One region of the Mesorhizobium sp. M6A.T.Cr.TU.014.01.1.1 genome, then DNA from elsewhere that is predicted to be linked to it. Evidence: predicted binding sites of a transcription regulator. Region 1 holds the regulator's gene; the other holds the start of a gene.
The links. The regulator LexA, encoded in region 1, represses DNA repair genes until DNA is damaged. The targets are predictions, from matches to a motif close to TGTTCNNNNTGTGTTCNG.

Region 1 (11,162 bases):
TGCAAAAGGATGCCGGCATCGCCGTCGATGAAAGTGATCTCCGACTCGCAGCTTGCCGTCGACGTGAAGCCGGGATCGTAGGTGAAGGCCCCGGTGGTGCTGTAAAGCGAGCCGATATCGATGACATCAGGTCCGACCGAGCCGCTTCGCACCTTGAGTTCGTGAGTTTTGCCGCCGAACTCAAGTTTTGCAGTCGACGCCTGGGTTTTGCCGCCAAATTCCATTTTTGTCGCAGCTTCGGACATTGCAAACTCCTTTTGGTTTTCTCATGCCGGCAAAGGCGAAATATCTGCAACGCAACACGTCGAAAGGATCGGAGTCCGCGCGTTTGCGCCCGCAATTGGATTTGCGTGCCAAATTGGGCCAAGACCTAATGTTGCACTGCGAAACCCACCTTTCAATGCCAATCTTCTTGGGCCAGTTTTGCTAATCGATTTGATCCGCGACGCGCGCCAGGCTTTCCTCACGACCAAGCACGGCAAGCACGTCGAACACGCCGGGCGAGGTGCTCTTGCCGGTGAGCGCGGCACGCAAAGGTTGGGCCACGGCGCCGAGCTTATGGCCGCCGGCCAGCGCATATTCGCGGATCGCTGCTTCCGCCGCTTCGGCCGTCCAATCGCCTGAAATCGTCTTCAGCGCCGCGTGCGCGCCCCGCAGGATCTCGCGCGCGTCACCACCGAGCAATGCAGCCGCCTTCTCGTCGATCGGCAGCGGCCGCTCGGCAAACAGGAAGGCGGCACCGTCGGCCAGCTCGACCAGCGTCTTGGCGCGCTCCTTCAGGCCTGGCAGGGCGGCAAGCAACTGCGCCTTGCGCGTGTCATCGAGGCGCGCTGCGATCGCCGGGCCGCCTTCGAGATAGGGCAAGGTGGCGATGAAGATATCGAGCAATTCGGCGTCGTTCATGCGGCGCATGTGCACGCCGTTCAGCGCCTCGAGCTTGGCGAAGTCGAAGCGGGCGGCTCCCTTGTTGACGTCGCCGATGTCGAACCAAGCAATCATGTCGGCGATCGACATGATCTCGTCGTCGCCGTGGCTCCAGCCGAGCCGCGCCAGGTAGTTGAGCAGTGCCTCGGGCAGATAGCCCATGGCACGATAGGCTTCGACGCCGAGGGCCCCGTGCCGCTTCGACAGCTTGGCGCCGTCGGCGCCATGGATCAGCGGGATATGCGACATCGACGGCACGTCCCAGCCCATGGCCCGATAGATCACCGTCTGGCGGGCGGCGTTGGTCAGATGGTCGTCGCCGCGGATGATGTGGGTAATGCCCATATCGTGATCGTCGACGACGACGGCATGCATATAGGTCGGATTGCCGTCCGAGCGCAGGATGATGAAATCGTCGAGATCCTTGTTGGGAAAGCGGACATCGCCCTGCACGAGGTCATGCACCACCGTCTCGCCATCGGCCGGCGCCTTGATGCGGATGGCGCCCTTGGCGCCGGCCGGCGCCTCCGACGGGTCGCGATCGCGCCAGCGGCCGTCATAGCGGGGAGGCAGCCCCTTGGCCCGCGCGCTCTCACGCATCGCCTCCAGCTCAGCCGGCGTCGCATAGCAGTAATAGGCCTTGCCGAGGCGCACCAGCTCCTCGGCGACAGCGCGGTGGCGCGGCGCGCGCTCGAACTGCGATACCGGCTCGCCGTCCCAGGTGAGGCCGAGCCAGGAGAGCCCGTCGAGAATGGCGGCGGTTGCCGCATCGGTCGAACGCTCACGATCGGTGTCTTCAATGCGCAGCAGCATCTTGCCGCCGGTGTGTTTCGAATACAGCCAGTTGAACAGCGCCGTCCGGGCCCCGCCAATATGCAGGAAGCCGGTGGGCGAGGGGGCAAAACGGGTGACGACCTTGTCGGACATGGAACTCTCGGGCAAGCGCAGGAAACCGATGTGGTTGCGCGGACTTTCGCGCGTCGCGCGTTCATGTAGCATAGGAGGTCAAGGGCGCAAGGGGCAGACCCGATGGCTGGACCAGGCCGCGGCGTGGACGAGAGCGAGGGCGCGATCGCGAGCGTCAGCGAACGATCGCTGTTTGCCGACGTTTCTCCCGTCGAGCCGCTACCCGTTTCGCTGCCTGCGTCGCAACCCGGCATCCAGCCTCTCTCGCCGGACCGCTCCGCCCCAATACCGGCTCCAATACCCGGGCCTGTCGTTCATTTCCGCCGTCTTTCACTATCCGCTATCCGCAACAGCGTGGTTTCGGCGGCGGGCATGGAGCTCGACCGCGGCGTCGCCTTCCTGCTGGTGCCGGTTTTCCTGGCATCCGGAGTGATCGTCTATTTCTCGCTTGCCGTGGAACCGGACTTTCCGCAGCCCATTGCCGTGGTGGTCCTCACGGCATTGTGCGCAGCGGTCACGCGGTCATGGCGCAAAACACATTTGTGTTTCATGGCAGCGTTGCTGTGCGCGCTCGGTGTGCTCGCCGCCAAGGTTGAAACCTGGCGCGCGGGAACGCAGATGCTCGGTTCGGTAATCCAGACCCAACTCACCGGCCGCGTCGTCAGGCTCGACCAGATGGCGAACGGCCGGATCAGGCTGACCCTCGACGTGATATCGACCGCCCGGCCGACACTGCGTTATGCACCGGAACGTGTCAGGGTTTCGGCACGCAAAATTCCCGCTGAGATGACCGCAGGCTCGGTGGCAACCGGCTATGCAAGGCTTTTGCCTCCGACTGGCCCGGTTCGGCCCGACAGCTATGACTTCTCCTTTGACAGCTATTTCGCCGGTATCGGCGCCAGTGGCTTTTTCCTCGGCAATCCGAAGATCGTCGCTTCCGAAGATGCACCGTTAGCAGCGCGCCTTTCTTCGTCGATCGAAAAGGCGCGTGAAACCATCGCCGACCATATCAGGGACAGCATCGGTGGCGCCGAGGGGGAGATTGCCGCTGCGCTGATCGTCGGCGTGCGTGCCGGCATCCCCGAAGAGATCAACGAATCGATGCGGCGCACCGGCATCTACCACATCATCTCCATTTCCGGCCTGCACATGGCGCTTGTCGCCGGCACCATCATGGGATTGCTGCGCGGCGCCTTTGCGCTGTTTCCCGATTTTTCGTCGCGCCGGCCGGTCAAAAAATATGCGGCTGCAGCCGCACTCCTTTCCATCGCTGCCTATCTCATTTTTTCCGGCATCGCGGTCGCGGCTGAGCGCAGCTTCATCATGCTCGCGGTAATGCTTGTCGCCGTGCTGTTCGACCGGGCTGCGCTCACCATGCGCAATCTTACGATTTCAGCCATCGCCGTCATCGTCGTGTCGCCGCACGAGGTGGTCGGCCCAAGCTTCCAGATGTCCTTCGCCGCGACCGCGGCTCTCGTGGGCGCCTATGCCGGCTGGTCCGACTATCGTGCCGACAAGGCCACGGCGCCGCCACAACGACGGTCACCGGCCGCTTTCGTCACGCGGAAGCTCGTCGCTGGAACCGGCACCATCGCCATGACCTCCATCATTGCCGGCAGCGCCACCGCGCTCTTCGCCATCTGGCACTTCCAGCGCGTCTCGCCGCTCAGTCTGTTTGCCAATCTGGCCGTCATGCCGATCGTCACGGTCGTCATGTTCCTGGCGGTCGTCAGCGCCTTGGCAATGCCTTTCGGCTTCGACGGACCTTTCCTCTACATGATGGGCAAGGGGCTGACGGCCATGATTGCAATATCGGGATGGATCTCCGAACGTTCGCCGGTCGATGCAGTCGGGCTGATTTCGTTGCAGTCGGTTCTGCTGGTGACGGTCGCCCTGGTCATCGCCACGATGGCGACGACATGGTTGCGGCTTGCGGCACTTCCCTTTGCGCTTGCCGGCCTGCTGACGATTTCCGAGACGCGAACCCCCGACGTGCTGATCTCGGAGGATGCGCATCTGGTGGCGCTGCCGATCGGCGGCGGCGAACTTGCCGTCAACCGGGTGCGCTCGAACGAATTCACCACCGACAACTGGAAACATGCGCTGACTTCAGCGACCATTGTCGAGCCGGAGACGTTCGAAAAAGGAGACGTGCGGTTCGACATCGCCGACCCGGCCGACCTGCCGCCGGGAGCGCCTTTCTATTGCACTGCCGGCCTGTGCCTCGCCCGGCATCCGTCCGGCGCGATCATCGCGCTCGCCGACGACCGCAAAATCGCGCGGCCAGCCTGTGCCTTTGCGGACTTGATCGTCATCGACGATGCCACGGCCTATTATAATCCCTGCCGCAACCCGCTGGTCCTCGTCGTGACCAAACGGCAGCTCGCTCGCATGGGCAGTGCCGCCGTCTTTTTCGATCCGCTATCGGCGACGACGCGCGCAGAAATCCGTTTTGCCGTCAAACAGCCATATAGGCCTTGGCATGAGCAGCGGAGATTTTCGCGCGAGGCGAGGGGCCTGCCGCCATACCGTAAGCCTGAGAAACCCAAGAAAGCTGCCGTTCAGTAACGTCGGATCAATCCGACGAGCTTGCCTTGCACCTTGACCCGGTCCGGCCCGAAGATGCGCGTCTCATAGGCCGGGTTGGCGGCTTCCAGGGCGATCGAGGCGCCTTTGCGGCGGAACCGCTTCAGCGTCGCTTCCTCCTCGTCGACCAGGGCGACAATGATCTCGCCAGGCTGGGCGGTGTCGGCGTTGCGAATGATGACCGTGTCGCCGTCGAAGATGCCGGCCTCGATCATCGAATCACCCTTGACCTCCAGCGCGTAGTGCGCGCCGCCGGTGATCATGTCCGGTGGCACCGAGATCGAATGCGTCTGGTGCTGGATGGCATCGATCGGCACACCGGCAGCGATGCGGCCCATCACCGGGATGGAGACAGTGGCAACGACGTCGTCGTCATTGCCGGCCGCAGGCATGCGTGACGGCGCCGGCTTGATCTGTCGGCCGAGGCTGCCCTGCCCAAGGCTGCCCTGAATGACGCTCGGCGAGAATTTGCGTGCCGCATTGAGGCCGGGCGCGATCGAATCGGGCAGGCGCAGCACTTCCAGCGCGCGGGCGCGGTTGGGCAGCCGGCGAATGAAGCCGCGCTCCTCCAGCGCCGTGATCAGCCGATGGATTCCCGATTTGGACGCGAGATCGAGCGCTTCCTTCATCTCGTCAAACGAGGGCGGAATGCCGCTTTCCTTCAGCCGCTCGTGGATGAACATCAGCAGCTCATGTTGTTTGCGTGTCAGCATCGCGACCCCCAACAGAATCAGAAAAACAAACCCAGAACAAACACTATCTGTTCCAGTTGTGTTCCGCAACTGTTTAAAGTTTAATGAATGCGTTGACGTTTTGTTCAGCGTAGCATCAGCACGCTGCAGGCGGTGCCTGTCGCTGCGGGGGGAGCGAATGGCTCGCGCACGATCAGCCCGTTGGCGTCGGCCAGCATTCTGAGCATCGAGGAATCCTGGATGCCGAACGGCGTCGCCTTGAGCGTGCCGGCGTCTTCCTTCACCACGGCGCGTACATAGTCCTGCCTGATATCGTTGGCCGCCATGGCGGCACCGAGCCGCGCCTGACGCATGTCCTGCCGGTAGGCGCGTCCGCCAAGCCGCGCAAGCAGCGGCTTCAGGAAGAGCTGCGTGCAGACCAGGCTCGCCACCGGATTGCCGGGCAGGCCGATGCAGCGGATGTCGCCCAGCCGGCCGAACATCAGCGGCTTGCCGGGCCGCATGGCGATCTTCCAGAAATCGAGCGTCATGCCTTCGCCGGTCAGCACGTCGTGGACGAGGTCGTGGTCGCCGACCGAGGCGCCGCCCAGCGTGACGATGACGTCAGCCCCTGCGTTAACTGCCTTTTTCACCAGCGCGGCAATCGCCTCTTTGCGGTCGGGGGCGATGCCGAGGTCGAGCGCGCTGGCGCCGACCGAGCGGGCCGCGGCAGCGACGCCATAGGCGTTGGACGAGATGATCTGGTCCGGGCCAAGGTCGCTGCCTGGCGGCAGCAATTCGTCGCCGGTGGCGATGATGGCGACCAGCGGCCGTTTCACCACACTGACCTGCGGATGGTTGGCCGACGCTGCCAGCGACAACGCCGCCGGATCAAGCAGGCGGCCTTTCTCCAGCAGAACGTCGCCCTTCAAGAAATCGAGCCCGAGGCGGCGGATGTTGCGGCCTTCAACCGTCGACGCGGTCACTTCGATGCTGCCGCCGCCGAGGTCGCGGACATTCTCCTGGATGACGATGGTGTCAGCGCCTGCGGGAAGCGGCGCGCCGGTGAAGATGCGCACGGCCTGCGCCGGGCCGACTGTTCCGGCAAAGCCGCGTCCGGCCGGCGCCATGCCGATCACCGCAAGTGTTGCCGGCACGGAGGCGACATCCTCGGCCCGCACTGCATAGCCGTCCATGGCGGACGCGTTGAAGGGCGGCTGGGTGCGGAGCGCCGTGAGCGGGTCCGCCAGTATCCGGTCGGCGGCGTCCATCAGGGTGACGCTTTCAGCTTGCAAGGGCGCAGCATCTTCAAGCAGGCGCTCGAGCGCGTCGGCAACCGGAAGCAGCGCCATTATTGGCCTGCCCCTTGGGCGCCTACTTTGTAGACGCCGGATTTGCCGCCGGTCTTTTCCACCAGCCTGATGCCGGAGATCACCATGGCGCGGTCGACCGCCTTAGCCATGTCGTAGATGGTCAGGCAAGCGACCGAGACGGCGGTCAGCGCCTCCATCTCGACGCCGGTCTTGCCGGTGACGCGGGCCAGCGCCGTGACCTTCAGGCCAGGCAGCGTCGCGTCCGGTTCGATGTCGACGGATATCTTGGTCAACAGCAGCGGGTGACAGAGCGGGATCAGCTCATGCGTCCTCTTGGCCGCCATGATGCCGGCGATGCGCGCCGTGCCCAGCACGTCGCCTTTCTTGGCATCGCCGTCGAGGATCATCTTCAGCGTTTCTGGCCGCATCGAGACAAGACCTTCGGCGATCGCCGTGCGGGTCGTTTCCGCCTTGTCGCCGACATCGACCATATTGGCTTCGCCTTTCGCGCCAAGATGGGTGAGGGCAGCCGTCATCGTCAGACGGCCTTAGAACGACGTGCGTCCGTTTGGACGCACATAGCACGCTCTAACACTTTGGATTTATGCATCGTGCTCTCCGAAAATCGATTCCGATTTTCGGGCCGATGCATGAGCCGGCGCCTTGCCCGTCAAAAGCAGGTGCGTTGCGGCGGCCACGTCCTGTTGCCGCATCAGGCTCTCGCCGACGAGGAAGGTGCCGATGTCGCTTTTTTCCAGCCTGCGGCAATCTTCGTGCGAGAAAATACCGCTCTCGCTGACCAGCAGGCGGTCGGCCGGCACCATCGTCGCGAGCCGCTCCGAAGTATCGAGACTGGTTTCGAACGTCCGGAGGTTGCGGTTGTTGATGCCGATCAGCCGTGACGACAGTTTCAGCGCGCGTTCCGTCTCGGCTTCGTCATGCACCTCGATCAGCGCGTCCATGCCGAGCTCGAAAGCCGTCATTTCGAGCTCCCTGGCCACGGCGTCATCGACGCTCGCCATGATGATCAGGATGGCGTCAGCGCCCCACGCACGGGCTTCGAACACCTGATAAGGCTCGAACAGAAAATCCTTGCGCAAGGCGGGCAATGTCACGGCACTGCGCGCATCGGTGAGGAATTCAGGCGCGCCCTGGAAGGACGGCGCGTCGGTCAGCACCGAGAGGCAGGCGGCGCCACCTTTCGCATAGGCCCTGGCCAGTGCCGGCGGATCGAAATCGGCTCGGATCAGGCCCTTGGAAGGGCTCGCCTTCTTGATCTCGGCGATCAGCGCGAAGCTGCCGGATTTGCGCCTGGCTTCAAGGGCCGAGAGAAAGCCGCGCGGCGCATCGGTGTCCTTCGCCCGCGCCTTGATCTCGGCAAGCGGCACGCGCGCCTTCGCCGCCGCGATCTCGTCGCGCTTGTAGGCTTCGATCTTGCGCAGGATATCAGACACGGCTCTATCCGTTCGAAATCTCGACCAGCCGGTCGAGCACTTGCAGCGCCCGGCCGCTGTCGATGGCTTGCGCCGCCGTCGCCATGCCGTCGGCAAGCATCGTCGCCTTGCCAGCCACCACCAGTCCGGCGCCGGCGTTCATCAGCACCGTATCACGAAAGGCGCCGGCGGCGCCGCCCAGCATGTCGCGCAGCGCCTGGGCGTTATAGGCGGCGTCGCCGCCGCGCAACTCGTCCTTGGTGTGCCGCTTCAGCCCGACTGCTTCCGGGGTCAGCGTAAAGCTGCGGATCTCACCGCCGACCAGCTCGGCCACTTGGGTTTCGCCAGTGGTGGTGATTTCGTCATAGCCGTCGCCATGGGCGACCCAGGCGTGTTCGGCGCCCAATGCCTTCAGCGTCTCGGCCACCGGCATGATCCATTCCGGCAAGAAGACGCCCACCATCTGCCTGCTGACACCAGCCGGATTGGAGAGCGGGCCAAGCAGGTTGAAGATGGTGCGGGTGCCGAGCTCGACGCGGGTCGGGCCGACATGCTTCATCGCCGGATGATGCGCCGGCGCGAACATGAAGCCGACGCCTGCATCGTGGATGCAGCGGCTGATCGTTTCCGGCGAGATATCGATCTTGACGCCGAGCGCGGTCAGCACGTCGGCGGCGCCGGTCTGCGAGGACAGTCCGCGATTGCCGTGCTTAGCCACCGGCACGCCACAAGCGGCGACGACGAAGGCGGAAGCGGTCGAGATGTTGACGCTGTGCGAATTGTCGCCGCCGGTGCCGACGATGTCGATGGCGTCAGCGGGCGCATCGACACGCAGCATCTTGGCGCGCATCGTGGCGACGGCGCCGGAAATCTCGCTCACCGTCTCGCCGCGCACCCGCAGCGCCATCAGGAAGCCGCCGATCTGGCCGGGCGTAGCGTCGCCCGACATGATGATGTCGAAGGCCTCGCGCGCCTCCTCGAAGGAAAGGGCGGTGCCTGCGGCGACCTTTGCGATATGGGTCTTGAGCGCGCTCATCTGGTCAGGGCTTGGGCAACGGCTGTCTGATCGATACGAACGTCGTATTGCGTCTGCAACTGCGCCACCAACTGGTCGAGCAGGTCGTGGGACATGCCGGATGTGAAGGATTTCTGCGCGTCGTCCGGCACCGAGCTGGCGTCGGCTCCGGCAGGCTCGAAGACTTCGGCAATCTTGAACAGGATCTGTCCGTCGCCGGTGGGCGAGGGGATCAACCCGGTCCCGCCTTCGCCTTCGCCGAACATCGCTGCCGCCCCTTCCTTGCCGAAATCGACGTCGTCCGCCTCGCGCTTGACGCCGCGCTTGGTCTGCTTCTCGAGCTTGAGCTCGCTTGCGATTACATCGAGCGTGGTGCCGGCCTTGAGACGCTTTTCGAGTTCGACCGCTTTTGCGGTGAGCCGCTTGGTCGTTTCCGCCGCCGTCCAGTCGGCCACTACCTTCTGGTGGACTTCATCCAGCGTGCGGTCGCGGGCCGGCGTGATCGAATCCACCTCGTAGAACACGAAGCCGTTGCCGGCGGTGGTGAGGTCGGGATTCTCGGTGCCGGGTTCGGCGTCGAACACCGCCTTGATGAGATCCGGCGATTCCGGCAGGTCGTTGACGATGGTGCCGTCCGGCCTCTGGCCGGTGCGATCGATCGCATCGATAGTGACGACCTTCAGCTTCAGTTTTTCGGCAGCTTGCGTAAGCGTGCTGCCCGAAGCGCGCATGTCTTCGTAGTTGTCATGCACGTCCAGCAGAATGCGGCTTGCCTCGCTCAACGCCAGATCCTTGCGGATCTCGGCGGACACTTCGGCCAGCGGCTTCACCACTTCGGGCTTGATGTCGGTGACGCGCAGCAGCACCGCACCAAAGGCGCCCTGAACGACCGGGCTGATCTCGTTGGCGTTGAGCGCGAAGGCGGCGTCGGCCACCGCCTTGTCGGCAATCTTGTCCTTGGGCAGCGTGCCAAGCAGCGTGTCGGCTTGCGTCTTGCCTTCGGCGGCAACGATCTTGTCGAAGGTCGCGCCGGTCTTGAGTGAATCGAGCGCGGCCTTGGCGGCATCAGGCGTCTTGAACACGAGCTGTTCGATGGTGCGCGTTTCCGGCGTGGTGTAGCGCCCCTTGTTCTTGTTGTAGTCGTCGTTGACCTGTTGGTCGGTCACGGCACTCAGATCCATAATGTCTTGCGGCTCGAGCCTGACATAGGAGAATTTGCGGTATTCAGGCGCCGCATAGGTCTTCTTGTTTTCCTCGAAATAGGTCGAAAGCACGCTGTCGGACGGCGCTTCAATCGGCTCGACCAGCGATTTCGGTAAAGTCAGGTAGTCGATGGTGCGGTCTTCGCCACGATAGAGCGCGACCGCCTTCAAGAAGGTATCCGGGGTCTTGAGACCGTCCGAAACCGCCTCGACGATCTGCTGGCGCACAGCCACCTGGGCGCGATTCCTGAGATAGTCTTCAGGCCGCATGCCGACCTGTTGCAGTATGTATTCGAAAGTCCTTCTGTCGAAGGTGCCGCCGGGGCCCTTGAAGGCCGGGTCCTCATGCGTGAGTTGGGCCAGGCGGTCCTTGGACAGCCCAAGCCCGAGCTTGCGGGCCTGCTCATCGAGCACTGCACCCGACACGAGTTGCGCCAGCACCTGGTTGTCCAGGCCGAGCGCCGTCGCCTGCTCGCGGCTGATGCGCTGGCCGAATTGCTGCGACATCACGCTGATCTGGCGATCATAGGCGAGACGATACTCGTTGATCGATACTTTGGTGCCTCCGGCCGTGATAACCGCGTCGTGGCCTGCAAAACCACCCAGAAGCTGTCCCGAAATGCCCCAGACGGCGAAGCTCAACACCAACAATATCAGCAGCGCCTTCGCCACCCAGGTCCCCGCCGCGCTTCTCAAGATACCAAGCATGTCACTTCCGATTTTTTGCGCATTTTCGCATGCGCCGAGTCTGAAACAAGCGCAATAGCGTCCTTCCTGCCCACTGTCGATTGCTTTGTGGGCTGAGTTTGGTAGTGAGGACGCAGCCGAATGTTGCCCGGAGAAACAAATCCCATGACGCCAGGAATCCGCCCGCTGGTCGCAGGCAACTGGAAAATGAACGGCACCAGCGCCTCGCTCAATGAACTCAGGATGATCGGCAACGGCTTCATGAGTGGGCTCGATGCGGAGACCGAAGCGCTGGTCTGCGTTCCGGCGACGCTGCTTGCGCACGCCGCAGAGATTTTGTCGCGCACGCCGGTCCGGGCCGGCGGCGAGGATTGCCACACCAAGGAGAGCGGCGCCCATACCGGCTGCATTTCGGCCGAGATGCT
Region 2 (11,162 bases), on a different contig from region 1:
AACTGGTTGTGCAGCAAGACGCACCGCGAGGCGAGGCGCCGGATCAAGGCCGTCTATGCCGAATACGAGGCGAAACAGAACGCCTTCGACGCGCGCGAGCATCGCGACGGCGGCCATGTCGAGCACCTCGTTGGTGCCCTGCGCAAGCAGTAGGCGCTCAGCTTCGAAACTTGCCGTTCTGTGTCACGGAAGCGGTCGCGGTTTCATCTTCGTCGACCGGCTTTTTTTCTTCCGGCCTAAGCGAGAATTCCACCATCACCGGAAGATGGTCGGAGCCTGTGCCTCCCAGCCTCGACACCGAATGGATGAGAACCGCGCCCTTGCTGAAAACCTGGTCGATCGGCAGTCCGGCGAAGCGCAGGAAATCCGGCAGCTTGATATAGAGCCAGGTCGGCCCCGGCGAAGGCACCACTGTCAGCTTGCCAAGATCTGCGACGCGCCGGACGGCGGCACTCCACGGCACTGCGTTGCAATCGCATGCCAGGATCGACGTCTCGCCAAGCGAGGCGAGTTCCTCCGACAATCCGCCGATCTGCCGTGATTGGTTGCGCGGCCATGGCCAGGTGAGGTGCATGGCGGCGACGTCGACGTCGGTTCCGCCGAAATCGACCGTCGCGATGGCCATCGCACCGCGCCTGTCGCAGCGCGGTTGCGTACCGGCGGCAAACGGTCGTCTGGACAGCAGCGCAACGCCGAACACGCCATTGGGGTAGGGGCAGAGGATCCGGTAGGGGTAGGCGCTGGCAATATAGCCAAGCTCGGTCGTCCACATCTCCGACACTTCATCGAGAGCGATCACGTCCGGATTGGTCCGGCCGATCAGCGACAGCACTTTCTTCGGCGTCGGATTGTTGAACCGCAGGTTCATCTGCAGCAGGCGATAGACCGGCTGGTCATCGGGGTAGACCGTCTGGTCACCGGGGTTAACTTCGTAGGCTGCCTGGACCGGCCACAGGCGGGGCACGGGCAGCGCGTTCGACGTGGTGGCAAAGGCAGCCACGGCAAAGAGCAGCGCTGTGGCCGCCTGCAGGCGAAATGAAGTCACGAGCAGCGGCAGCGCGCAAAGCGCCATCAGCACGGCAAGGTGGACGCGGAAATGGGCGAAGGAATCGAAGGCCGGATGCAGCGTTCCGAAAAACCCGGCCACCAGCGCAACCGAGCAGCCGAGCATTGCGACGAATGCCACCGACGCCATCATGTTTCGAACGCGTGCCATCTACTTTGCTTATCGGCAGAAATGCAGCCAATCAAGATGACGAAATGCCCTGCCGCGATGTTATCATGCTACGGCCATGCTCCGGCCGATGAAGCCGATCGGTCCTACTGGAACGCCGTTTCCGAAAAGCTTCTGAGTTTGCGCGAATGCAACCGTTCCATCGGCATCTCGGCCAGCTTTTCCATCGCCCTGATGCCGATGGTCAAATGCTGTGCCACCTGCCGCTTGTAGAACTCGGTCGCCATGCCAGGCAGCTTCAATTCGCCATGCAGGGGCTTGTCGGAGACGCAAAGCAGGGTGCCGTAAGGCACGCGGAAACGGAAACCATTGGCTGCGATCGTAGCCGATTCCATGTCGAGCGCGATCGCTCGTGACTGCGACAGCCGCTGCACCGGCCCACGCTGGTCGCGCAGCTCCCAGTTGCGGTTGTCGATGGTGGCGACGGTGCCGGTGCGCATGATACGTTTGAGGTCGTAGCCGGAAAGGCCGGTGACTTCGGCGACCGCCTCTTGCAGCGCCACCTGGATTTCAGCCAGCGGCGGGATCGGCACCCAGACCGGAAGGTCGTCGTCCAGAACATGGTCTTCCCGCACATAGGCGTGCGCCAGCACATAGTCGCCCAGCGCCTGGGTGTTGCGCAGGCCGGCGCAATGGCCGAGCATCACCCAGGCATGCGGCCTGAGCACCGCAATGTGGTCGGTGATAGTCTTGGCGTTGGAGGGGCCGACACCGATATTGACCATGGTGATGCCGCCATGGTTCGGCTTCTTCAGATGATAGGCCGGCATCTGCGGCAGGCGCGGCGGCGCCACCCCAGCGCCAGGCGCGTTTTGCCCAGCCTTGGTGACGACATTTCCCGGCTCGACGAATTCGACATATCCGCCGCCGCCCTTCGCCATCAACTCGTGCGCACGGGCGACGAACTCGTCGATGTAGAACTGGTAGTTGGTGAACAGCACGAAATTCTGGAAATGCTGGGGACTGGTCGCCGTGTAGTGCGACATCCGGTGCAGCGAATAGTCGATGCGTTGCGCCGTGAACGCCGCCAGTGGCCTGGCTTCGCCTAACGCCACTTCGAACGTGCCGTTGGCAATCTGGTCGTCGGTGCCGTCGAGATCCGGCACGTCGAACAGGTCACGGATCGGCCGCCTGATGCGCTCGGCTGCGGTGCCGTCGACATGGGAGCCTTCCAGGAACGCGAAATGCAGCGGGACGGGCGTCGTCGATTCCGAAACCGTGACTGGAACGCCGTGATTGCGCATGATCAGGCTAAGCTGTTCGGTGAGATAGCGTTCGAAAAGGGCAGGCTGGGTGATGGTGGTCGAGAAATGCCCAGGCGTCGGCATATGGCCGTATGCCTGCCGCGAGTCGATCTGGGTGAACGAAGTCGTGGTGACGCCGACCTCGGGATAGAAGGCCCGGTAGCGCTTGTTGTTGTCGCCGCCTGCAGCGAGCGCCGTAAACGAATCGCGCAGGAATTTGGTGTTGCGGTCGTAAAGGACCTGCAAGGCCGCGACGGCCTTTCCGGCATCATTGAAGCTCTGCCGGCCAAACGGCTCCGGCATCACGACTGAGTCTATGGCTTGGGGATAGATTCGCTTTTCCATGACCCAATATAGAGGCTTGGCCATGCGGTTGGGAGGGGTATGCCGCCTTGAACGCGGCCAAAACATCGTTTTTCTTTTTCAGTGATTTCGATGAAGGTCGATTGGGATTTCGATGAAGGTCGATTGGCTCTAACCACGCCGCAGGCTGATCAACAGCACAAAGCCGACGCCGTTCTTCTTCAACGCCGGCGCTTCGATCGTCGAGCCGGCATCGGCGCGCATCGAGGGCACGGCCAGAACCGGCGCCGAAAGCACGGCCAGGATAAGCGCCGCCCGCGGCAGGAGTCGAAGGGTTTTCAGGGCGTTGGCGACGATGCGGTTCATGGCTTTTGCTTTTGTCTCTCGAGGTCTTTGTCGGTTCAGGGGCGAAAATGGTTCACGCAACCGAACCGGCAGGAATTGGCCTGGTCCCAGGAGCGGGCCGGACGGCCTGCCTCGGCGACGAGGATGGCGAACAACATTCCGAACAGGCTCAGCAGCAGGCAGACGATGGTGAAGCGGCGAGCGAGCATTGCGTGGTGTCTCCTTCAATACGCACGAAAATGCCCGAGCCCGACTGAACCGGCTCTGATGCCAGCGTTCATCTGCGGTTCAAATTCATTGACGAGTTGTTGAGTGCCCGCCGCCCACCGCGCCGTCGCCGGCCACGAGCGTCGCCGCAGTCTTGCTGCTGTCCCCGATCTTGCTGGTGATACGGACGAAGGACGCGCAAAAATTGCTGTTAAGTGCAGAAGGCGCGCGGCTCGCACGATCGATCCGTCCCAAACAGACGGCGAAAGCAAAAACGGGGCCTTCGCGGCCCCGTTTTCAAATTTGTGGCAGCGGAAACGATCAGAGCTTGTGCCAGGTCTGGCTCCTGCAGATCAGCCCGCCGAGCACGCAGCCGCTCATCTTGAGCGAGGCGCCTGAGACCGAGGCCTTGCCTGAGTAGGTCTTGTCGGTTTCCGGGTCGGTTATGGTGCCCGTATATTTGTTGGCGCCGGACACCTTGAACGAACCGATGCGCTTGCCGGCAAACTTGCCTGATTTGAGCGTGATGGAAAATGCGCCGCCGCCGCCAGCAATGGCGGCAGTCGAACCGGCTTGCGTTTTCCAGTTGCCTTCGATCGGATCGGCCCAAGCCGTGCCGGCCATGATCAATGTGGCCGCAAGGGCCATGCTGATTTTGCGAAACATGTTTCCTCCCTGTGGGCTTCCGGTCGGATGTTCCGCCCGTCCGGTCTGCCCTTTACGCAAACGTAAGCTAATCCACCTCCCGGCAAAACAAAAGCGGTGCCGCTGGGGAAGACTTCAGGATTTTCTGGCCGCCCGAGACGGTCTCGTCGGCGAAAAATGAAACGACGGGTATGCTGGCTTTGTCTCCCGTGGTTAGCGGAGTCTTGATTTGCGCCTCGCAAATTTTCGTCAAATTTAGCCCAAACCGGCGAAATTGCTGGCTTTGCATCCTTAACGAATTCCCGCGTTTACCTCTTGTTTTAGCTTTGTTTTCCTCAAATTAAGCACGCCACTTAACGACGGATTCAAGCCTCCGGTTCATTCTCGAAAGCATCGAAAGAGCGGCCGCCCCAAGGGTTATCAACAGATACCAAGGGACAGAAGGAGGCAGCTCTCGGGAGCCTGACAGGGGCTAGAACAGGGGATTGAAATGGCACGTTTTGAAATGCCTGAAGCCGGCTTCGGCGCCATGGGGGCAACTGCCCAGGCCGACATTCTTTTCGAACTGGGCATGATGTATGCGACCGGCCGCGATTGCGAGACCGATGTCGTCGCCGCTCACAAATGGTTCAACATCGCCGCGATCAAGGGCTCGGTCCGCGCCGCGGAACTGCGCTCGGAATTATCGGCCGCCATGTCGAAGGTCGAGATCGCCAGGGCGCTGCGCGAAGCCCGCGAATGGATGACGATGCACTAAGTTGGCCCTGAGTTCATCGGGCCCTGAGTTCATCAGGCATTGAGATCACCGACAGGGACGCTTCAGGTCGAGGCCGCGCAAGACGGCCGGACCGGTAAGAACAAGGCCGCGCAAGACGGTCTCACCAACAATGACGAGAACGCGGCAGGCTGGATACGCCAAGCTGCGCGACGGACAGGGAAGGCGAGCGGTTTTCGGGGCGCGGGAGCGTTCGGGATGGTTCGATCGACAAAAGCCGCGACCGGCCGGAACAAGGCCGGCGCGGCTTTTGCGTTTTCGGGACCATGATCCCAAAAAGTGGAAACCGGTTTTTTGGAAAAAGATCATGGTCAAACAGAAACGTTGCAGGCCCAATCGAGTGCCGCCGATGCGTCTAGACAGGCTTGGCGAAGGGTGAAATTCTCCCGCCCACTCTGGAAGAGGCGCGGCCGGGGCGGCCGCGCGAGAGTGGAGGAATATCACCATGAAGAAGTTGGGTATTTTGAGCGCGGCCATAGTAGGCCTGATGATGAGTGCGCCGATTGCCTTCGCCGACGACATCACCTTTTCGGTGGTCGGACCGATGACCGGTCAGCTTGCCACCATCGGCGACCAGTTCAAGCAGGGCGCGCAAGCCGCCGCCGACGCGATCAACGCGGCCGGCGGTGTCGACGGCCGCCAGATCAAGCTCGACGTCCAGGATGACCAGTGTGATCCGAAACAGGCGGTTTCGGTCGCCAACCGCATCGTTGCCAACGGCGTCAAGTTCATCGATGGCCATGCCTGCTCGGGCTCGAGCATTCCGGCCTCGGCTGTCTACGCCGAAGCCGGCGCGCTGATGATGAGCCCGGCTTCGTCCAACCCGGTGCTGACCGACGCGGCGGCGAAAGCCGGCTGGCCGACGATCATGCGCCTCTATACGCGCGACGATGCCCAGGGCGCTTTCATCGGCCCGTGGATCGCCAAGAAATATGCCGGCAAGAACGTCGTCATCATGCACGACAAGAGCGCCTATGGGCAGGGCGTTGCCGATGCCGTCAAGGCAACGATGAACCAGAACGGTCTCAACGAGATCCTCTACGAGGGCATCAACGCCGGTGAAAAGGACTACGCGGCGCTTGTCACCAAGCTGAAGGACCTGAAGGCTGACGTCGTCTACTTCGGCGGCTATCACCCCGAAGCCGGCCTCATCCTGCGCCAGTCGGCGGAACAGAACCTGAAGTATCAGTTGATCATGCCGGACTCGATTGCCACGCCGGAATTCTGGCAGGTTGCCGGTCCGGCCGGCGAAGGCACCATGTTCGTCTTCCCGTCGGATCCGCAGGCGAAGCCCGAAGCCAAAGAGGCCGTCGAAAAGATCAAGGCGGGCGGCTTCGTTCCCGAGGGCTTCACGCTGTTCTCCTATGCCGTGATCCAGGCCTTTGCCGAGGGCATCAAGCGCGCCGGCAGCGACGACCCGACCAAGGTTGCCGAAGCTTTGAAGAACGGCGAGCCGATCAGCACCGTCGTCGGCTCAGTCATTTTCGACGAAAAGGGCGACCTCAAGAACGTCAGCTACGACATCAACCAGTGGCACGACGGCAAATACGCGCCGATCCAGCCGTAACAATTGGCGTCGCCTTCGGTAAACGAAAATGGCCGGGTCTGACCCGGCCATTTTCATTGGGCATGCGATTGTGGCGGGAGTCGTCGACGTCGCCTTATGGATGAAGGGCAGCGGTCAGCCGTGGGCTTCCTCGGCAAAGCGAACCAGCACCGTCCCGTCGGTGACCTGCGCGCCCTCGACAGCGATTTCGGCGATCGTCCCGTCATGAGTAGCGGAAATGGTGTGCTCCATCTTCATCGCTTCCAGAATCAACAGCGGCTGGCCTTTGATGACGACCTCGCCCTTGGCTGCACGCACCAGCTTGACCAGACCCGGCATCGGCGCCCGCAGGCTGTCTGAACCGGCGGCGATTTCGTCGGCCCTTGCCAACGGGTCCGGCACCGCGAAGCTGTAACCGACGGCGCCTTCGAACACGGTGACGTTGCCTGGCCAGCGGGCGAGGCGAGGGGCGGCGCGAAGATCAAGCGGATTGGCGCTGTCATAAGGCGGCTCCAGTGCCACTTGGAAGCGCCCGTCCGGCCGCATTACCGACACAAGCGCGACGATCTCGTCCTCGCCGTAGCGCAGCCGCGTGCGCCGCGGAACAGTGTGGAAATGCGCATAGCCGGCAAGCGACGACCACGGGTCGTTGGACGGCGCCTGAGCCCCGGCGCCGGATGCCGCAAATGCAGCTGCGGCGACGATCTCGCTGCTCGGCGGCGGGACTGCGGTCAGTGCTTGCTGATGCCTGCCGATCAGACCGGTATCGACATCGCCTGCCGAAAAATCCGCGTCAGCGGCAAGAGCCGCGAGAAAGGCGGTGTTGACGGTCGAGCCGGCGATCTCGGTCCGCGAAAGGGCTATGCCCAAGGCTTCGAGCGCCGCCTGCCTGTTCTTGCCGTGCACCACCAACTTGGCGATCATCGGGTCGTAGAAGGGCGAGATGACATCGCCCGCCCGCACACCGGTCTCGATCCGCATGCTGGCGCCCTCGGGCGCAGTATCCGGAAATTTCAGGTGATGCAGCGTGCCCGTCGCCGGCAAAAAACCCTTTGCCGCGTCCTCGGCATAGATGCGCGCCTCGAAGGCGTGACCGGAGAGCGTGATCTCGCTCTGCGTTTTCGGCAGCTTTTCGCCGGCGGCCACCCGCAACTGCCATTCGACCAAATCGGCTCCGGTGACCATTTCTGTGACGGGATGCTCGACCTGCAACCGGGTGTTCATTTCCATGAACCAGAAGCGGTCGGCCTTCAGCCCTTGCGAGGCGTCGACGATGAACTCGATCGTGCCGGCGCCGGAATAGTTGATCGCCTTGGCGGCCTTCACCGCCGCCTCCGTCATCGCCTTGCGCAATGCCGGTGTCATGCCGGGGGCGGGGGCTTCCTCGATCACCTTCTGGTGGCGGCGCTGCGCCGAGCAGTCGCGCTCGTAGAGATGCACGACATTGCCGAAGATATCGCCGAACACCTGGACCTCGATGTGGCGCGGCTTCTCGACATATTTCTCGACCAGCACGCGGTCGTCGCCGAAAGCGGCCTTGGCCTCGCGCCGCGCACCCGACAACGCCTCGGAAAAGTCGTCGGGATGTTCCACGCGCCGCATGCCCTTGCCGCCGCCACCGGCGCGCGCCTTGATCAGAACGGGATAGCCGATCTCGCGTGCCTTGGAGGCGAGCAGCACGATCTCCTGCGCCTCGCCGTGATAGCCGGGCACCACCGGCACCCCGGCCTTCTCCATCAGCCGCTTGGCCGCGTCCTTCAGCCCCATGGCGCGGATCGAGGCGGCCGACGGGCCGATGAAGACGAGCCCGGCCGCCGTCACCTGGTCGACGAAATCAGGGTTTTCCGACAGAAAACCGTAGCCGGGATGGATGGCTTCCGCGCCGGTGGCCAAAGCCGCCGCGACAATCTTGTCGCCGCGCAGATAACTTTCGCCGACAGGCGAGGGACCGATATGCACAGCTTCGTCGGCCATCTCGACATGCAGGGCCCCGGCGTCGGCGTCGGAATAGACGGCAACGCTACGCACGCCCAACTTGCGTGCCGTGCGGATCACCCGGCAGGCGATCTCGCCGCGGTTGGCGATCAGGATTTTGGCGAACATGGGACCTCCAAAGCCAGAGCTTGCCGCCAACGGCGCGAATGCTCCTTCACGCGAGCTGTGGCAACACCCTGCTTTGCAGTCCGGCCATTGTCAAAGTATCGGTAAGCGAGGACTGCTTACTTGGAGGCTGCGACCTCGCAACCCCCACCTGTCGTGACCTTGTAACTGTTGCGGGTGGCCTGACAGGATTTCAATGCCAGCTCTTCGGCAGCTTTCTGTGACGGTGCATTCAAGCGCGACCCGCAGATGATGTACAATGAAGTCACCCGCATGTATGGGGTGGTCGCATAGGCTGAATGGCCGCTGGCCGCTACATAGGCGTTGTAAGCCTTGGTACACGGATCCTTCGAGTTCCGCGGCAAAAACGGGTGGAAACGGGTGTCGCCTTTGCTTCCCGCCAACGATTCCGCCGCTCCGATGCCAGGTGCCGTGAGTATAAGAAATCCTGCAAGTATCGATGTAATTGTTCTCTGGACGTATCTCGGTTTCATTTTTCCCCCTTGGAATGAACTGAGGCAACAGGCATTGCTACTTGGAGGCGGCGATGCTGCAGACTCCCGCTGTCGTGACCTTGTATTGCTTCCGGGCGGATTGACAGTCTTTCAGCGCCAGCGTCTCTGCAGCCTTTTGCGACGAATGCATTCGCACGCGCGCAAACCACGAACTCGGTCGCCCAATTGAAGGGGGTCGACGCATAGGCGGAATGGCTGCCAGTCGCCACATAGGCCTTGTATGCCTTCTGACAGCCTCCCGTAGAGCCCGGCGCGAAATACACAGGGTAGCGGCTGTCGCCTTTGCTTCCCGCCAGCGATTCGGTTGCACTAGCGTCAGGTGCCGCTAACATAAGCAATCCTGCAAGTGCAGACATAGTTGTTTTCTGAAAAAGCGGCAGTCTCATCTTCGCCCAATCCCCATTGGTATTTGCAATGAGCAATAGTCGCGATTCTTTCATCTGGCCAGATCGGTGAACGAAAATAAATCTGAAAACTATGGATGGATTTTCTTACCTGTGCCGGTCACGCTCCGCCAAGCAGCAACGCCTGCTCGTATAGTTCCGCCGTTTGCTGGTCGAAGCAGCAGAAGATGACGGTTTCCGGGATCGCGTTTTGGCCGATGAAGGCACGCAGGGTGCCAACGGCGATCTGCGTCGCCTGGTCCTTTGGATATCGGTATACACCGGTCGAGATCGCCGGAAATGCCACCGTCCGGCAACCCTTGGCGGCGGCAAGTTCGAGCGACCGGCGATAGCAGGAGGCCAACAACTCGGCTTCGCGTTTGCCGCCGCCTTGCCAGACCGGCCCGACCGTGTGGATGATGTAGCGTGCCGGCAGCCTGTAACCCTTGGTGAGCTTAGCGTCGCCGACTTTGCAGCCATTGAGTGTTCGGCATTCCGCCAGAAGTTCAGGGCCGGCCGCTCGATGAATGGCGCCGTCAACGCCACCGCCGCCCAAGAGCGAGGTGTTGGCGGCGTTGACGATGGCATCGACCGCCAGCTTCGTGATGTCGCCGATATGAACGCGAATCCTCTGATCGCTTTCGCTCATCGTCACATCCTGAACACGCCGAACCTTGTCTCCTCGATCTCGGCGTTGAGCGCCGCGGAAAGGCTGAGCGCCAGCACCTCGCGCGTCTTGGCCGGATCGATTATGCCGTCGTCCCAGAGGCGGGCTGACGAATAGAGCGGGTGGCCCTCATGCTCGTATTTCATCAGGATCGGCTTCTTGAATTTCGCCTCTTCCTCCGCGCTCCATTCGCCACCCTTGCGCTCGATGCCCTCGCGCTTGACGACCGCAAGCACGGTTGCCGCTTGCTCGCCGCCCATCACCGAAATGCGGGCATTAGGCCACATCCAAAGAAAACGCGGCGAATAGGCGCGTCCGCACATGCCGTAATTGCCGGCGCCGAACGAGCCGCCGATGATCATGGTCACCTTCGGCACGCGCGCCGTGGCGACGGCCATCACCAGCTTGGCGCCGTCCTTGGCGATGCCGCCGGCCTCGTATTTTCGCCCCACCATGAAACCAGTGATGTTCTGCAGGAAGATCAGCGGGATCTTGCGCTGGCAGCACAGCTCGATGAAATGCGCACCCTTCAGCGCGCTTTCGGAGAACAGCACGCCGTTGTTGGCGATGATGCCGACCGGCATGCCGTTGAGATGGGCAAAGCCAGTGACCAGCGTGGTGCCGTAATTCTGCTTGAACTCGTCGAACTCGGAGCCGTCGACGATGCGCGCGATCACTTCGCGCACGTCATAAGGCTGGCGCAGATCCGTCGGCACGATGCCGTAGAGCTCATCGGCTGCATGAAGCGGCGGAATCGGATCGCGAAGTGCCAGCCCGATCTCCTTCTTTCGATTCAGGTTCTTGACGATGCGGCGTGCGATCGCCAGCGCATGCTCGTCGTCCAGCGCATAGTGGTCGGCAACGCCGGAAAGCCGCGTGTGCACATCGGCGCCACCCAACTCCTCCGCGCTGACATCCTCGCCGGTGGCGGCCTTCACCAGCGGCGGGCCGCCGAGGAAGATGGTCGCCTGGTTGCGCACCATGATCGTCTCGTCCGACATCGCCGGCACATAGGCGCCGCCCGCCGTGCACGAACCCATGACGCAGGCGATCTGCGGTATGCCTGAAGCCGACATGTTGGCCTGATTGTAGAAGATGCGGCCGAAATGGTCGCGGTCGGGGAACACCTCGTCCTGGTTGGGCAGATTGGCGCCGCCGCTGTCGACCAGATAGACGCAAGGCAGTTTGTTTTGGAGCG

Region 2: EN885_RS10855 (sel1 repeat family protein) is a predicted target of LexA. The motif match lies at 4,295-4,312, and genes of this name have one in related genera.

Annotation. Positions count from the first base shown of each region.
Region 1 covers NZ_RZPG01000017.1:121,606-132,767, forward strand. Annotated here, with positions in the region: gene gltA (citrate synthase) at 1-245, opposite strand, end outside; gene gltX (glutamate--tRNA ligase) at 427-1,851, opposite strand; gene EN885_RS20130 (ComEC/Rec2 family competence protein) at 1,954-4,398, shown strand; gene lexA (transcriptional repressor LexA) at 4,392-5,129, opposite strand; gene glp (gephyrin-like molybdotransferase Glp) at 5,234-6,439, opposite strand; gene moaC (cyclic pyranopterin monophosphate synthase MoaC) at 6,439-6,936, opposite strand; gene trpC (indole-3-glycerol phosphate synthase TrpC) at 7,003-7,854, opposite strand; gene trpD (anthranilate phosphoribosyltransferase) at 7,859-8,869, opposite strand; gene EN885_RS20160 (SurA N-terminal domain-containing protein) at 8,866-10,758, opposite strand; gene tpiA (triose-phosphate isomerase) at 10,903-11,162, shown strand, end outside.
Region 2 covers NZ_RZPG01000008.1:7,844-19,005, reverse strand. Annotated here, with positions in the region: gene EN885_RS10880 (DUF922 domain-containing protein) at 1-153, shown strand, start outside; gene EN885_RS10875 (endonuclease/exonuclease/phosphatase family protein) at 158-1,216, opposite strand; gene EN885_RS10870 (AMP nucleosidase) at 1,321-2,781, opposite strand; gene EN885_RS10865 (hypothetical protein) at 2,953-3,147, opposite strand; gene EN885_RS33525 (hypothetical protein) at 3,183-3,335, opposite strand; gene EN885_RS10860 (DUF2147 domain-containing protein) at 3,655-3,999, opposite strand; gene EN885_RS10855 (sel1 repeat family protein) at 4,469-4,735, shown strand; gene EN885_RS10850 (ABC transporter substrate-binding protein) at 5,199-6,320, shown strand; gene EN885_RS10845 (acetyl/propionyl/methylcrotonyl-CoA carboxylase subunit alpha) at 6,435-8,402, opposite strand; gene EN885_RS10830 (O-acetyl-ADP-ribose deacetylase) at 9,419-9,946, opposite strand; gene EN885_RS10825 (carboxyl transferase domain-containing protein) at 9,949-11,162, opposite strand, start outside.